DNA from 3 places in the Leptolyngbya boryana PCC 6306 genome. Region 2 is predicted to be linked to each of the others. Evidence: riboswitches for the same ligand, from Rfam matches in the RefSeq annotation. Region 2 holds a riboswitch; each other region holds the start of a gene.
What was found. Region 2 has a riboswitch for cobalamin ahead of LEPBO_RS41470 (CbtB-domain containing protein). Riboswitches for the same ligand answer to the same signal wherever they lie in the genome.
Positions count from the first base shown of each region.

Region 1: linked by a shared signal. The riboswitch ahead of LEPBO_RS0129340 (hypothetical protein) and the one ahead of LEPBO_RS41470 (CbtB-domain containing protein) in region 2 are both predicted to bind cobalamin.
Region 3: linked by a shared signal. The riboswitch ahead of LEPBO_RS0124920 (energy-coupling factor ABC transporter permease) and the one ahead of LEPBO_RS41470 (CbtB-domain containing protein) in region 2 are both predicted to bind cobalamin.

Region 1 covers NZ_KB731324.1:5,879,994-5,885,458, forward strand. Annotated here, with positions in the region: gene malQ (4-alpha-glucanotransferase) at 1-1,252, opposite strand, end outside; gene LEPBO_RS0129325 (NUDIX domain-containing protein) at 1,355-1,783, shown strand; gene LEPBO_RS0129330 (RidA family protein) at 1,780-2,169, shown strand; gene LEPBO_RS0129335 (acyl-CoA desaturase) at 2,323-3,144, opposite strand; gene LEPBO_RS0129340 (hypothetical protein) at 3,182-3,637, opposite strand; cobalamin riboswitch at 3,742-3,885, opposite strand; gene LEPBO_RS0129345 (DUF3574 domain-containing protein) at 4,204-4,644, opposite strand; gene LEPBO_RS0129350 (hypothetical protein) at 4,793-5,215, shown strand; gene puuE (allantoinase PuuE) at 5,215-5,465, shown strand, end outside.
Region 2 covers NZ_KB731326.1:370,355-375,819, forward strand. Annotated here, with positions in the region: gene LEPBO_RS0135045 (RNA polymerase sigma factor, RpoD/SigA family) at 1-53, opposite strand, end outside; gene LEPBO_RS0135050 (NAD-dependent epimerase/dehydratase family protein) at 448-1,386, shown strand; gene rppB (two-component system sensor histidine kinase RppB) at 1,504-3,021, shown strand; cobalamin riboswitch at 3,333-3,483, shown strand; gene LEPBO_RS41470 (CbtB-domain containing protein) at 3,505-3,696, shown strand; gene LEPBO_RS0135065 (hypothetical protein) at 3,716-4,888, shown strand; gene LEPBO_RS0135070 (heavy metal translocating P-type ATPase) at 5,082-5,465, opposite strand, start outside.
Region 3 covers NZ_KB731324.1:4,954,694-4,960,158, reverse strand. Annotated here, with positions in the region: gene lpxD (UDP-3-O-(3-hydroxymyristoyl)glucosamine N-acyltransferase) at 1-305, shown strand, start outside; gene LEPBO_RS0124930 (hypothetical protein) at 432-698, opposite strand; gene LEPBO_RS0124925 (hypothetical protein) at 837-1,757, opposite strand; adenosylcobalamin (AdoCbl) riboswitch at 1,898-2,037, shown strand; gene LEPBO_RS0124920 (energy-coupling factor ABC transporter permease) at 2,026-2,772, shown strand; gene LEPBO_RS0124915 (energy-coupling factor ABC transporter substrate-binding protein) at 2,769-3,053, shown strand; gene cbiQ (cobalt ECF transporter T component CbiQ) at 3,058-3,831, shown strand; gene LEPBO_RS0124905 (energy-coupling factor ABC transporter ATP-binding protein) at 3,795-4,649, shown strand; gene LEPBO_RS0124900 (hypothetical protein) at 4,693-5,001, opposite strand; gene LEPBO_RS0124895 (hypothetical protein) at 5,259-5,465, shown strand, end outside.

The DNA.
Region 1 (5,465 bases), on a different contig from region 2:
AGTTCCAAAGATTACCCCGCTCATAGTCTGAAAGCTGCTCATACCAGCCGATCGTTGTATCGTTATCGTGCGTACCTGTATACACGACACAATTACGAGGATAGTTAAATGGCAGATAAGGATTGCCCGGATCAGACCCAAAAGCAAAGTGAAGAATCTTCATGCCTGGAAACTCATACTTATCCCGTAATGCTTCTACTTCCGGTGTAATCACACCTAAATCTTCTGCCAAGATCGGTAGCTTTCCTAACTTCGTATTGAGCATCTGAAAGAACTGATCTCCTGGCGCTTCGATCCAGTTCCCATTCATCGCTGTCTCTTCACCTTGCGGAACTGCCCAATAAGCCTCAAGCCCACGGAAATGATCAATCCGAATCCAGTCCACCAGATCTAACATGGCTTCAAATCGCTGCACCCACCACTTGAAATCTGTCGATTCCAGATAGTCCCAGTCATAGATGGGATTACCCCAAAGCTGTCCTGTTGCACTAAAATAATCCGGTGGTACACCTGCCATCAGTTCAGGATGTCCGGTCTCAGGATCAAGCCGAAAGTTCTCCGAGTTTGCCCAAACATCCGCACTATCATGTGCAACATAAATGGGAATATCTCCAATAATTTGCACCCCGTTTTCGTTGGCATGTTCTTTGAGCGCCACCCACTGTTTGAAAAACTCGTATTGAAGAAATTTCTGGTAGTAAATTTCTTCTTGCAGTCGGATTCGAGCAGCTTCGATCGCATCCGGTTTCGACTGCATCAATTCGGGTTCCCACTCATACCAACTCTTGCCGCCGTTCTCATGCTTCAGTGCCATGAACAACGCATAGTCTTCTAACCAGAAGGCTTTTCTCGTACAAAAATCGGCAAAATCGCGCTGTTCATCACTCTGATGTTTAAAGGCATCGCAAGCCTTTCGCCATAACGGAGCCTTGAACGCATAGACGCGATCGAAATCCACACAATCGATCCAAAATCCATCAGCATTCGCAAAATCCGATTCTTCTAGCAAGCCGCGATCGCGCAATGCCTCTAAACTAATCAACAACGGATTGCCTGCCATTGATGAATAAGATGCATAGGGAGAATTTCCATATCCCGTAGGACCTAATGGCAACACTTGCCAATATTGCTGTCCACTCTGCACAAGAAACTCAATAAATCGATGAGCTTCGGCTCCTAGTTCTCCGATTCCAAATCGACCGGGAAAGCAGGTAGGATGCAGCAAAACGCCACTTGATCGCATTAAAGGCATAGTAATCTAGCAGGAAAAGGCTGTGAGAACTGTAACATGAGGCGGAGAGGACAAAATCCACCGCAAGAAGAATCAAGATTAATTCGGAAATCGTAATTTTTTATGGCTCATCGCAATCCTGCTCCCACCGTTGACATTATCATCGAACTCATTGATCGCCCCCATCGCCCGATCGTGCTGATCGAACGCCTCAATCCCCCACATGGATGGGCAATTCCCGGCGGTTTCATCGATTACGGAAATTCGGCTGAGAAAACCGCACATCTTGAAGCCGAAGAAGAAACTGGACTGCACATTGAACTCATTGATTTACTGGGAGTTTATTCTGATCCCGATCGTGATGCGCGCCAACATACGATGAGCATTGCGTACATTGCCACTGCCAAGGGCGAACCCAAAGCAGGTGATGATGCCAAAAATGTGCGGATTGTCGAGATTTGGGAGATCCCTGAGAATTTATGTTTTGATCACGATCGCATTTTGCACGATTATTTACAGTACAGAAATTATGGAATGCGCCCAAGATTATGAAAAAAGTAATTCGGACTGATGCGGCTCCGGCTCCGGTTGGTCCTTACAATCAAGCGATCGTGGCTCAAGGTTTAGTCTTTGTCGCAGGTCAAATCTCACTCGATCCGCAGACGGGTGAAATTGTCGGTGCTGGCGATGTTGCGGCTCAAACCGAACGAGCCATGACCAGTTTGAAAGCCATCTTAGAAGCGGCTGGTTCGTCGCTCGATGATGTTGTCAAAACGATGGTCTGCTTGAAAGACATGAACGATTTTGCGGCAATGAATGCGGTCTATGCCAAATATTTTGATGAAGCAACTGCACCCGCAAGAGTTTGTGTGGAAGTCGCTCGCTTGCCAAAAGATGTTTTGGTTGAGATCGACTGTGTTGCAACACTGAAAGATTAGGAGAACTGCGATCGCTCTTGAACCTGATTCACAAGCGAGAGCGATCGCATCGAAGCGCGATGGCTGGAAGATTCACATCACAAGGTAAATGCTTGTTCTGGAACGGGTACGGGCTTTTGTCGATTTGAATATTGGAAATTAGTTGTGTGAGATTCAATACTCTACTAGATGAGCAGTCTTAACATTTTTTGCAAGTTTCAATTTCTCCAACAGTCGAATCGTCAACCATATCAGATCCACTTCCCACCAGCGCTTGCCAAACTGCGCCGAAGCTTGATAAGCATGATGATTGTTGTGCCATCCTTCTCCAAAAGTCAGCAATGCTGCCCACCAGCAATTCGTCGATCGATCATTGACCGCATAGTTCCGATAGCCAAAAGTATGACATGCACTATTGACAAAGCACGTACTGTGAAAGCCAACAAACAATCGCGCAAAAATTCCCCAAACTACGAAGGGCATTCCACCGAGACCATAAAGCAAAACAGCTAATGCAATCTGTAAAGCAATGTAGTGCTTGTGGCAAAACTGATAAAACGAATCATGAGCAATATCTTGAGTGAATCGATGCAGTTCTGAATGAGATGGAACCTCGTGCATCAGCCAACTGATATGACTCCACCAAAATCCCTGAGTCGAATCATGTGGATCACCAGTCCGATCGGCAAACAAATGGTGCATTCGATGATAGCCGACCCAACCCTTCACGGCTCCTTGACCTGCCAATGTGCCACACAAGATAAAGAAGTATTCTAACCATTTGACCGTTTTGAAACTGCGATGCGTTGCTAGGCGGTGGAATCCTAAAGAGATTCCTAGCCCGATCGTCAGCCAATGCAAGAATAGAGCAACTCCAACGGCTGACCAACTAAAATAAGCGGGAGACAGTGCAAGTAAGGCTCCTAAATGCAAGAAAACAACAACAGTAATTACAGTCCAACGAGGACGTGGAGAAGTCAAACGGACATCGGTCATGAATTTTGCTCAAACGGTTTGGATAAAATCAGCGTGATCACTCAGCACGATTGCGCTCTGTGGCTTCTAGTTGAAACTCACTCCAACGGTGCTGCACTTGTTTATAGCAATCAGCAGGAGAGATTTTTAGGTTTTGCAGTAGACTGACCTGAACTTCGCGATCCCGTCTCGCCAGAAGCACGATCGCTTGAGTTGGGTCATACGTCGCGATTGCCTCGTGAATCGCAACCCCAGCTTGGCTATCAACTTCAAGCATTCGCAAATATAGCTCGACTTGTGCCTGCGCGACGAACTCCTGCTCAAAGACTACAGAATCAATACTCAAATTCATTGAAGCATTGATCCGATTCGTAATCTTGCAGGTTACTAGTCCTCGCCCTAGTCTCAAATAGCCATTCCAGCTAGTGAACCCTATCTGCAAAAAATTCTGCTGAATAACCAGATCTTGCCAGTGATCAAAATGCGATCGCAAATCATAATGTTGAAACCTCATCAACTTCCCCTGAACTGCAAAATAGGGAAGCAAATCCGTTTTAAGAAACTAAGAACCATCATCATCCGTACCTCGCAGATGAAACACAACAGACATACCTCTTAAAGAGGCGCTATGCATCGGCGGGCATCCTGACTCAAAGAACACAGTTCTTATCACAGTTGCGGGACAGCGTCGGGTTTGCACCGAACTTTCCCCCTTGCGTCTAATGGCTGATTCCCATCAGAACCGATACTCATCTAGAGAGTAGCACGATCAAGCAAAATTAGACTCATCTTTGCCGCACTTCACCCACTCAAACTGGATTGAAAATGAGCCAATCATCTAAATCGTTTACTAAAGTAGTCTCTGAAGGCTCTCACATTTTGCACAGATCCACATATCGGTTACATTCCATGTTGTTGACGAGAATACCAAATCGCTAGTTCGCCGTCCTATTGTTCGCTGATCTAAAAAGTCGCGATTCCTCGGAACCGTTGCCTCTGAGCTATCATGTCGCGTAAAACTCTAACGCTATGCCCGATAAAGATGAGACTCGTTCAGAAATTAAACTATCAAGTTGACCATTAAAACGAAACACACGATCGCTCATCCACGCGCAATACAGATTCTTGCTGAAATGCCTGTTTATAAGCGGCTCGAATCTGATCAATCTTCTTGCTACTCTCAACATTCATCGGATACAGTAGCGTCAAAAGTTGAGAGTTTTCTGCCACAACCTTACCCTGCGAATTCCGATATTGCCCCTTCGCGGCTACCCTTGTCAGCCCTTCAGGAAATAGCGGAGTCACAACGCGATCGACAAATTGCTGAAATTCAACCTGAGTCACTTCTGAGCGATCGGGTTTCGCGAATCCAAAAAATAACTCTGTTCGCATAAAAGCCTTGCCATGCGGTTGCAACTGGCAAGATTGATCCACAGATTCATCAACCTTTGCGAAAACCAGCAGCGGCACAATCAGCCCGCCTGCCACTCCTAAAATTAAGTGGAATCTAGATTTCATCATATCAACCTCAAATTCTCTGCTCTCTCACGTTGAAGTGCAATTCTTCATGCAATCGCTCGATTTTTAAAACCTCGAAAAATCGATAGCTTGAATCGATCTCTGAGTGGGAATACTGAGACAAACCGATGGCAAACGGATAATAGGGAGCATGTGGCGCAAGCTAGACAATATCGTTCTAAATATCAGAACCTACGCCGATCTGAGTCCTGACCTCAGTATTCGACGACAGATCAATCAGGCAATGCGATCGCGCCCCACTCGCACATCCGAGGATTGGTATCGCTCATTTTGGCAACCGCTTTCAATTTCTCAAGATCTGGCAATTTTCGTTTATCAGCAAATGGAAGCGTATTCCGGGTTGCAATTCGCAAAAATTACCCCAAGCGATCGCTTAACCGAGGATCTTCAACTGCCTTTGGTCTGCTGGTTCGATTGGGAATGTACCTTATGTGAGGACTTTCACGATCGCTTTGGCATTGAAATTCGCGATCGTTTGGATATTGGTATGCTGCATACCGTCCGAGATCTTGTTATATTTCTGAATCAGCAACTTTTATCGGTCAATTGCTGATGCCTGATTCATATCCGCGCAATCTCGTGGGTTACGGACAAAATCCACCCCATCCCCAATGGAAAGATCAAGCCAGAATCGCAGTTCAATTTGTCATCAACTACGAAGAAGGCGGCGAGAACTGCGTCCTCCACGGTGATCCCGCCTCGGAAGCGTTCTTGTCAGAAATTGTTGGCGCGGCTCCCTTCCAGGGAATGCGCCACATGAATATGGAATCTTGTTACGAATACGGCAGCCGTGCCGGATTTTG
Region 2 (5,465 bases):
AGGGGAACACGACCAATTTCTTGTAGATAAAGGTCAATTGAATTCAGAGCCATCTTACTCATAAAAACTTCACTCGAACTAGCCGTCTAAATCAGCAATGCAATTAACTTTCAGTCCATATTCTGATAGATCGAGATGAAACGAGGATGAAAAACCCGATCGTGCTTTAGAAGAGAACCATTCACTTTGAGTGCCAATTTTGTTTTCTCTATTTCATCCAAGATCAAGAACAGTAAATTAGGCGCAAGCTCTTTTTCCTCCTATATTTCATCTTATTTTCATTTTGATCTTCTAAGCTAAGACTTAGTGGGGTAGCTCAGAAACAGACTACTTCGTTACGATCGCATCTCAAAGCTTTTAAATTTAGCTGTGTTGCAGTCTACTTTTTTGGGCTGCTCACTGGCTCTAACAGCGAAATTTCAAGCTCCTCTTTCTTTGAATCCTTCTATGTTTAATTCATCAATCCCTCTCTCAGGCGCAAAGGTTTTAGTAACTGGGGCAAGTGGCTTTATTGGTCGGCATCTCTGTCAGAGACTTCAGGCGTATCAAGTAGAAGTTTACGGTGTCTCTCGCGTTGAACAATCTTCCAGTTCTGCAATTCGGTGGTTACAGGGAGATGTCGCGAACTTCGAGGATATGCGGCGAATTATTACCCAGGTAAAACCGGATGCTATTTTTCATTTAGCAGGTCATGTCACTGGCGCACGCGGAGTTGATGCGGTCGTTTCTACATTGCAAAGCCATCTTGTTAGTACAGTAAACTTGTTGACGCTAATGGCTGAATTTAGCGGACGGAGAATTGTGTTAGCAGGATCGTTAGAAGAACCCGATGCAGGGGAAGATCCGATTCCGTCCTCGCCTTATGCTGCTGCAAAATGGTCAAGCAGTGCTTATGCTCAAATGTTTCAGCATTTGTATCAGTTACCGATCGTCAGAACGCGCGTGTTTCTAGTGTATGGACCTGCACAAATGAATTTTGACAAGTTAATTCCCTATGTTACACTCTCTTTGCTAAAAGGAGAAGCCCCGAAGCTCAGTAGCGGTCAACGCCAGATCGATTGGATTTACGTCGAGGATGTAGTTGAAGGTCTGATTGCAGCAGCACAAGCGCCAGGGGTAGAAGGCGATATGTTTGATCTTGGCTCTGGAACATTAACGCCGATCTCTAGTGTTGTGCATCACATCAATCAACTGGTCAATCCTAGCATTCAGCCTTTATTTGGAGCCTTACCTGAGCGACCGATGGAACAAGTCCGCATTGCTAACATAGAGTCTTCAGTTACAAAGCTTGGCTGGCAGCCTAAAGTCTCTCTAGAAGAGGGGTTAGCGAAAACGGTCGAGTGGTATTCCAATTACTACAACAATCCTGCTTGTTGTACAAGTTGAATGATGTCTTTGTCGTTCGTTCTAAACAAAGAGCGTTTCACACCGATTTTATTTTGCATTGATAGCGCCAATATTGAGAATCGCTAGGCTGTTTCAGGTGCTTGTGCAGTGCTAGCAATGTATTATAGCAGCGTGAAGTTTAATGGTTTAGGGTATCACGCTTCTCTTCCAGCGTTAGCTTTAGAGTTGGATTCATCTTCGCGCATCATGTTAGCAAACTTCAACGATACGGTCACTCAATTTATTCTTAAAATCAAGCTATCATTTGGTCAGCACTCATTCAATTCCATGCACCAAAGCCAACTGTTTAATCGAACTCGTCTGAAACTCGCAGCCTGGTATGCAGGCGTGATGGGATTAATTTTAAGCGGTTGTGGAATTGCTATCTATCTTCATTTAGCACAGGTGCATTGGACTGCGATCGACGATGAAATCGAAACTCTCGCAGGAACATTACACGATAGCTTAGAGCCGATCCTAGACAAACCGGGAGAACTGAGTGATCGCGTTGAGCAGGTTTTACCCGGTCTCTGCCGCAGTCAGACTGCATGTAAAACGCCGCCACCGTCGTCACATATTCACGTCTTAGGAGTCAGTACTCAAGATTTGTACTACATTCAGTTTCTTAATCTCTCTTTGCAGCGCATAGGAACAGTGAATACCCCTCCACAAGCCACACCTCAAGTTCAAACGCAACCTTGGCGAACGATTGTTGACAATCAAGGACAACGCTACCACCAGGTTTCATTACAATTAAAAACTTCAACCGGACAGTCTTGGGGATATTTACAGGTAGGACGAACGCTCGAAAGCTATGATGATCATCTACAATCCCTGAAAATCTTCTTTTTGTTAGGAACGCCGATCGCGATTCTAGTAATCGGTGCAGCAAGTTGGGGACTGGCAGGAATCGCGATGCGTCCAGTGTATGACTCTTATCAACAGATTCAACAGTTTACTGCTGATGCTGCTCACGAACTGAGAACGCCGCTTGCAGCAATTCAAGCCACGGTTGAGGCAACATTAGAGACAACGCCACTGAGCTTATCTGAAGCACAAGGGACATTGCAAACGATCGAACGACAAAATGCAAGGCTTTCTCAACTCGTGCAAGATTTACTCATGTTGTCCCGCATGGATCTCAAAGTTTTTCCGATCAAGCGTCAGGTGGTTTGCCTCAATGATGTTGTGCAAGATTTAGTCGAAGAGTTAGCAGCATTTGCGCTTTCTGCTCACATTACACTGAAGCTACAACTAACCGTTCATCAACCCGTGAATATCATCGGCGATGAAGAGCAACTTTACCGACTGGTTACCAATCTCATCACAAACGCAATTCAATACACCCCTTCTGAAGGGACAGTGACTGTTCGATTGTCGGTTGAAGATCAAACCGCACTGATTCAGGTGCAAGATACAGGGGTCGGAATTGCCGCAGAAGATCAACCGCGTGTGTTCGATCGCTTTTATCGTGTCAGTTCAGATCGCTCTCGACACACAGGCGGTGCAGGACTTGGACTTGCAATTGCTCAAGCCATTGTAGATGCACATCACGGAAAGATTCAAGTTCAGAGCCAACTAGGAAAAGGAAGTCAGTTTACAGTTCAGCTTCCACTAAAAAATTCACGCAGCTAGTCAGGAAAATCGCGCTTTCTCAAATCTTCGTGAAATTCCGGGCATTTGGTCAATTGAATTTTGAGCATTGCTTTGATTCAATTTCATCAGCATCAAAACTGGCTGATGCCGATGAAATTGGTCGGTTAGACAATTTCCATCAGTAATTGCTTCATCGTTTTTGTCGCGACTCGCCAGTTTAGACGAGTTTCATGCTTCTAAAGAGTTGGATGATCAAAACCGTTGCCTTGCCATTCGAGAGAGGTAGGAGCGATTGCACTTGTTAAACCGAAGAAAAATTAAAAAATCAAAGCGATCGCCAAAATCGCGCTAAACTAACAGACACGATCGGTTCTGATGGGGAGCAGCCGTCAGAAGTAAAGGGGAAAGTTTGGTGCAAGTCCAACGCTGTCCCGCAACTGTAAATCAGTCATGAATTCGAGATTGATCAGCCAGGATGCCCGCCGATTTACTTCACGTTCCAATTCATCTGCGAGGTACAGAATGATTACTCGATCGCATTCGTCTTTTTCTCAACGAGCCGTTTGCTTCACGCTGTCTAAGCCCGTACAAGCAACGCTCTATGTTTCGCTTTGTGCTTTAATTCTCTGGACAGTCTACTTCACTACATATCCAGCGGCTCATGACAAGGTGCATTCTCTTCGACATCGCACGCTGATGGTTTCTTGTCATTAACAATACTTGTGAGGTCGTAATGCCAAAATTAAAGCTTTCTGCGTTCATTAGCGCGACTTGCCTAATGAGCTTGATGTTCTATGGAGTGACGGGATTCTCTCAGACTCCACGATCAACGATTCGCCTAACAACTGATCCGTCCATTTCCCAACTCGCTCCATTTGAGGCAGAAGCGGAAACCCATAAACCGCCTGCCCGTCTCACACTCGAAGCGATCGATGCAAACGGTCAACCTTTGACCAATGCCAAAATCCGTATACAGATTCTCACACCGTCTAAAACTCCCTGGTTTACGACAGACTTTCCGATTGTTGAAGGTACAAAGCTATTAGATATCGATGCGATCGCGCCCCAAGGCAAAGTGCAGCTTCAGCAGACCTTCCCGATTCGCGGCACTTACCAGCTATTAGTTAATGTGACTCCACAGACCGCCAATGCTTTTACACCTTTTCAGCAAACTCTAACGCTCTCGATTCCTGAGAACTGGATTAAGTATCGCAATTTCGCCATTTTAGCCGCTGTCCTACTCATCGTTGGATTAGTGGGCGGCTGGATCATCGGCGGACGGCAATTGATTCAGCCTGGAGAAATTGCGCCACAACGGGTTCGATTGTTGCTGAGTGGGGCAGTAATTGTTGCGATCGCAGCGCTTCTCTATGTCAACGTCAGTGCAGAAATGGCACAGTCCGGGATGTCGATGCCAATGTCGCACATGGCTGAAACTGCTCCGAAATCAGATGCTTCAGCCGTCAGACAAGTTCAAGGACTTGAGATGCGATTAACCGGAGACAAAAGCGCGATCGTCGGTCAGCCTGCTCGCTTGCAAGTGAACGTGATTGATTCCCAAACCAAGCAGCCTGTCTCAGATGTCCAGCTAAAAGTAACAACAACTCAGCTTGAAAACAACTGGAATGCCTTTGCTTATGAAGGGCTAAATGATACGACCGGACAATTTAGCTGGCAGCAGCAGTTTTTTGATGGTGCGCCACATAGAATTGAGGTAGAAGTTTTCCCTAGTTCTAACGCGATTCGGAAGTTTCAGCCCTTCCAAGTTGAGCAAACGATCGAAGTTGAAGGGGTAACACCTCCGCTTCAGGTTCGCTTGACTGGATTAGTCTATTTCACAGGGTTGATTGTTGTAGGTCTACTGGCTGGATTCGGCATTCGACGTAGACAGCAACTTCCATATTGACTACGTTGTTGGGGTTGGATTTGTGCTGGGATTCAAACTAAGAAGACAACGCACCCAACTCACAACACAGGTTTGAAGTCACTACCGCATCCTAAAATCATCCGATCGCCACTCATACAATCAAGCATTAAGTCCAGCAATCAGAACCGCAAAAAGAATTACGGACATCGTTTCTTTGCCGGAGCAGGAACGTCTAGGCTTCGTTGATTTTAATCTTGAATAAACGCATGGCATTGAGTGTTACTAGCAAGGAAGATCCCATGTCTTCAAAGACTGCGATCGGGAGTCCAATCACACCCAAAACTCCCAGAATGATGAATGTAGCGTTCAGAACTAGGGCAATAGCAATACTTTGTTGAATTACTAATAGGGTGCGACGGCTAAGGTTAATAGCATCACCTAAACGTCTTAAATCATTTCCAACCAATACGACATCAGCCGCCTCCAGCGCCACGTCAATCTTACCAACTGCAAAACTAACATCGGCAGCAGAAAGAGCAGGCGTATCATTGATGCCGTCTCCAACCATGCCCACAACACCAGAGCGACGTAGCTTGTAAATAGCTTGCAATTTATC
Region 3 (5,465 bases), on a different contig from region 2:
AAACTGGAGAGGCTTGTGCATTTGCTGCTCAAGTTGGGATCGCCGGGGGATCTGTACTGGGCAATCGCGTGATTTTGGCAGGTCAGGTCGGTGTGGGCAATGAGAGCCGGATGGGCGATGGTTCGGTTGCCTCTGCAAAAACTGGAGTTCATGCCAGCGTGGCGGCAGGACAAACAGTATCGGGTTATCCTGCGGTCGATCATCGAATTTTTCTACGATCGTCTGCTGTCTATAGCCACTTGTCTGAGATGTACAAAGCGATCAAGCAAATTCAGAAGCGCTTAGGAATGGATACGGATTCATAAGCAACGGTTGAGGAGAATGCGATCCAATTTGTATCCAGACAACTGTACCCAAGCAAAATAGTAGGGGTTCGTGCATCATCACTGATTGCTCTATACTCCTACTATTGTATTCATGTGAGCAATAGATTAACCGTCGTCTTTGTCTTTGCTCTCTTTGCGATCTTCTTGGTCATTCTCTCGATCGTTGTTGTTGCGAGCGTTGGATTTCTCGCCATCTTTCTCATCATCGCTATCATTATCCTTAGCTTTGTCTTCTTGGCGCTTTTCATCGTCATCTTCAGATTGATTTGAGGCTTCTTGCTCCTTGGATGACTCTTCTTTTGCCTCAGTCTCAGATTGTCCACTGCCACAACTTGTAAGTGCAGCACCTCCGATTAAGAGGGAAACGCTCACGAGGAAGACTCCTATCGTTTTTTTCAAATTCACCATAATCATTTACGCTGTTTTTAATCTCTCTTTAAGAATTTAGCGAATAGAGCTACAAACAACATTCCTCGTTTTCTATTGATAGAATTTGCTAAATTCAATGCCTTACGAAATGGAGGTCTTGAAATCGTAGACGATCGCATCATTCGTCATCTGAATCGTGCCTCTTACAGTTGCAAAGATTGAGCCAGCGTTTTGAACTAATTTTGGAACGTCAAGCGTGGTCTGAATGATGCCGAAATCGCCCGTCATCTCGATCGGAGGCGTTCCATCTTGCACAGTCACAGTTCCTGAAGCTTGCAGGGTGCTAGGTTTGACTAATGCTGATAGATCAAAATTTGTTGCAAATGCTCCAAAAGGAGTTGGAATATTCAGAATCGCTTGTCCATCGTTGAAGGTGACATTGCCGCTGAGTGCATTAATTGGAATTGCGATTTCGTCATCTTGAATTTCAGGCTGGAAATCCAAGATGACTAAACCATCGTCTAGATTGACAATGCCTGGAGTGCCGTTGAAATTGAATGGATATTGATCAGAGGATTTGAAGTCGATCGATGAAAAATAACTTCCAAAAGGCGTTGTTAAATTGGACACAAGCGCCCCATTACCAAACTCGATCGAGCCTTGGACTGCTCCTGCTGAAGTTGAAAGATCGACGTCGATTGTGCCATCTGCGAATGGAACTGTGCCTGAGATCTCTTTGACCAACCTGCTGATGGAGACAACGATATCTTGAGCAGATTGAACCGAATCTGTTTGATCGCCGCTGGAAGCGGTTAAACCGCTCGTGACAATTTCTCGGTTTAGGGAATTCGAGAAATCAGGGGGCAATTGAGCGATCGCACTAGTCACTTGCGTGTTGCCCGAAGGGGGTTGTAAGTCTGTTGTCAGTCGTGCTTGATCGAACGTGAGCGTTCTACTTGCTTGCTGGAACGTTGGAAGATCAGGAAATAAAGATGAGGATGCAAAAAAGACAGGTAAACAATTGGGCTTCAGCGGCGATTTTAAGGTAGATGGCTCTAACATAAGGCGACTGGCAACTCCTGTGCTTGTACATTATCAGCCCAGTTACAGGATGGTCTACCTCTGGAGTCATAGATTAAAAGATTTCTACATCTCGACAAAACTCTACCAAAAAACTCGACTAATAGTGATACAGTGAGTCACACCTTAAATAAAGTTGGATTGGGGAAAGTGTAGTGCAAAGCTGCCGCTGTCCCGCAACTGTAAAGCGAGATTTCGCTAAGCCAGAATGCCCACCAGCTTTACGGTTGTTAGTTCTGCGAGGTACAGAATGAGGACTCGGAAATGGATGAGCCTTGCTGCAATGGCAGGGCTGAGTTTGTATTTAGTATTGGGATCAGCAACTCCAGCCCAAGCAATGCACATTGCAGAGGGTTTTTTGCCTGTTCAGTGGGCAGCATTTTGGTGGGCGATCTCGCTGCCGTTCTTTGCGTTTGGACTGCGATCGCTGACGCGGATTACACGCCAAAATCCTGAATTGAAACTGCTCTTAGCATTAGCTGGCGCATTCACATTTGTCTTATCTGCGTTAAAGCTTCCTTCCGTGACAGGAAGCTGCTCGCATCCCACGGGAACTGGACTCGGCGCAATTTTATTTGGACCTGCGGTAATGACCGTTTTAGGGGGATTGGTGCTGCTGTTTCAAGCCGTTTTGTTAGCGCATGGAGGCTTGACAACGCTCGGAGCCAATTTGTTTTCAATGGCGATCGTGGGACCTTTCGTCGCATACGGTATTTATCATTTAGTGCTGAGAACTGGGAATCAAAAAGCTGCAATTTTCCTAGCTTCAGCATTCGCGAATCTTTTAACCTACGTCACAACTTCGATCCAGTTGGCATTGGCGTTTCCGGCAGCAACGGGTGGAGTATGGGCTGCATTTCTAAAGTTTGCTGGAATTTTTGCGCTGACTCAAATTCCCTTAGCCATTAGCGAGGGCTTACTCACGGTCTTAGTCTGGAATTGGCTACAGACCTACAATCGGACTGAATTGGAAACCTTAAACTTAATGAAGACATGAGACAATCATCGACGCGACAGAATTGGTTCCTTGCGATCGCAGTCATTCTCCTCACTGTGGCTCCTTTGGTGTTTGTGCGAGCAGAGTTTAATGGAGCAGATGGACAGGCACAACAACTGATCGAAGAGAGCCATCCGACTTATGAACCCTGGTTTAAGCCCGTGTTTGAGCCTGCGAGTACAGAAGTTGCAAGTTTACTCTTTGCATCGCAAGCGGCATTAGGGGCAGGTATGCTTGGATATGTTATCGGGCTGTATAAAGGGCGATCGCAAGGTAAATAAAACCATGCACCTTTGGCTGGATACGCTTTCTCATCGCAATCGATTACGACAACTACCACCGCAACATAAATTACTATTTGCAACGATCGTACTGTTGATTGCTCTGATTGCAACTCCAATCATTCAGATCGCGATCGCAATCTGGCTAGGAATTTGGATTGTCATCTATGCTCAAATTCCCTGTCGTATCTATTTACGGTTGCTTAGTCTTGCGATCGGGTTTTGGCTGATCAGTATTCCAGCCTTGATCCTGGGGATTGCGGATCGCTCGGCAAGCGATGCAGTTTTGGGTTTCTCAATTGGATCGACTTACTTTTATTTGAGCCAGCAAGGGATTTTACAAGCTGTCGTCATCTTGACTCGGACACTTTCGACAGTCTCGTGCTTATATTTCGTCTTATTCACAACCCCATTTACAGAAATATTACAAGTTCTCAAACAAATCAGATGTCCAGAGGTACTCACAGAACTGCTGATGCTGATGTACCGATTCATTTTTATTTTGCTCTCAACTGCTCGTGAACTTTGGATTGCTCAACATTCGCGCAATGGTTATCGCAGTGTCCGACGCTGGTTTTATAGCTTGAGTCTGCTGATCAGTCAGCTTTTTCGTAAAACAATGGAGAACTATCAACAATTCGTTTTATCCACTGCAGCAAGAGGGTTTAATGGGGAATTTCGAGTCTATTCGCCACGAACCTATCGCCCTTCTCGACGCTATGCGATCGAAGCTAGTTTAGGATGTCTCATATTGCTTCTTATCAGCCTATGTCGTTAGCCTTTGATCAAGTCGAATATACGTATCCCGGAACCAAAAACCCTGTGATTCAGGGCTTGACGGTAGAGATTCCGATCGCAAAACGAACGGCTTTGATTGGGCAAAATGGCTGTGGTAAAACCACATTGTTTCTACTGGCAAATGGTTTATACAAGCCACAACGCGGCACGATTGCTTGGAAAGGTCAGACATTGAGTTACGATCGCCGATCGCTGATCGAACTTCGGCAAAAAGTAGGCTTAGTCTTTCAAAACCCCGAACAGCAGTTGATCGCATCAACCGTTGCAGAAGATATTTCGTATGGATTGTGTAACTTAGGCTGGACAGAATCAGAGATCGAACCTGCGATCGCGAAATCTCTAGCCGAATTTGGTTTAACTGAACTCGCTCATCATCCGATTCATCACTTGAGCCTAGGGCAGAAAAAGCGAGTTTCCCTAGCAGATGTCATGGTTCTCAAGCCTGAGTTATTGCTACTAGATGAGCCAACAGCTTATCTCGATCCACTCCACACTCGAATGCTCGCGCAGACTTTAGAAACCATTCATGCCAATGGCACAACCATTCTGATGGCAACGCATGATCTAGAGTGGGTTTATCGCTGGGCAGATTGGGTGATTGTGCTCGATCGAGGAACGCTTGCCCTAGAAGGAACTCCGCAAACTGTTTTCGCTCAGAAATCGATTTTAGACCACCTAAAACTCGGAGTTCCACTCACTATAGACCTGATCTCACTGCTCAACCACTTAGAAGAACAGCACGGCAACCATCCGATCATCCATCAAATCCGAGAAAGGCTACACCCAAATCAGCCCTAATTCTCAACTAAATTTTCAAAATCTCCCCACTTCCCGAAAACGCCTACGCCTGCGCCTGCTGTGCTTCCCACAAATCCGGCACAGTCTTCCCCTGCCGACGCAATTCTGAATCCAGAAATAACCAATACAAAATCTCTTCGGCTCGATCGCGTTCTTCACGAATTTGATCTAGATGCCGCGCCATATCTTCGTACTGAGTTTCATCTGTACAGGCAAACGCTTGATTAAACTCTGCCCAATGCCGATCTTGAATCAATCGGAATCGATACGCATATTCATCTATCACTGGATCTTCGACCATCCAGCAGTGATCGATTACATAAAGCACATCCGATCGAGAGACAGGTTGCATACCTACTTAGTATCCTTAAATACACGATATTCCGTCACGTATTATGTCAGGCATCGGGCAATTGGACAGAAATTTTAATCGATCGTCAGAGAGATCATAGGGCAAAAATGTCAGACAAACGCCAGAAAATAAAAAAATCTGAATCTAAATGAACAGTTTTTAATATGGAGTTTTGCAAAATAAATCCAATCTCCTAAACTAAATCCGCTAAGTTAAAAGAATTAGAAGCCTCTCATCGTTTTGCCCTTCTCTTCTATATGAAAATTCGACTAGACCGGAAGCTGCCTTCTTGCCCCAAACTGCTTCTCTGTACTGTTACCAATGCCGCATTTGAAGTTGGCAATATTCGCATTTTCCTCTATACCGATCGCGGACTGTTGCTCGGTGATATCTCACCGGATTGTTTAAGACTCTCTTCTTCCGAAATTCGTCAGAAATTAAGAGAACAAGCCTGTGCAATCTTA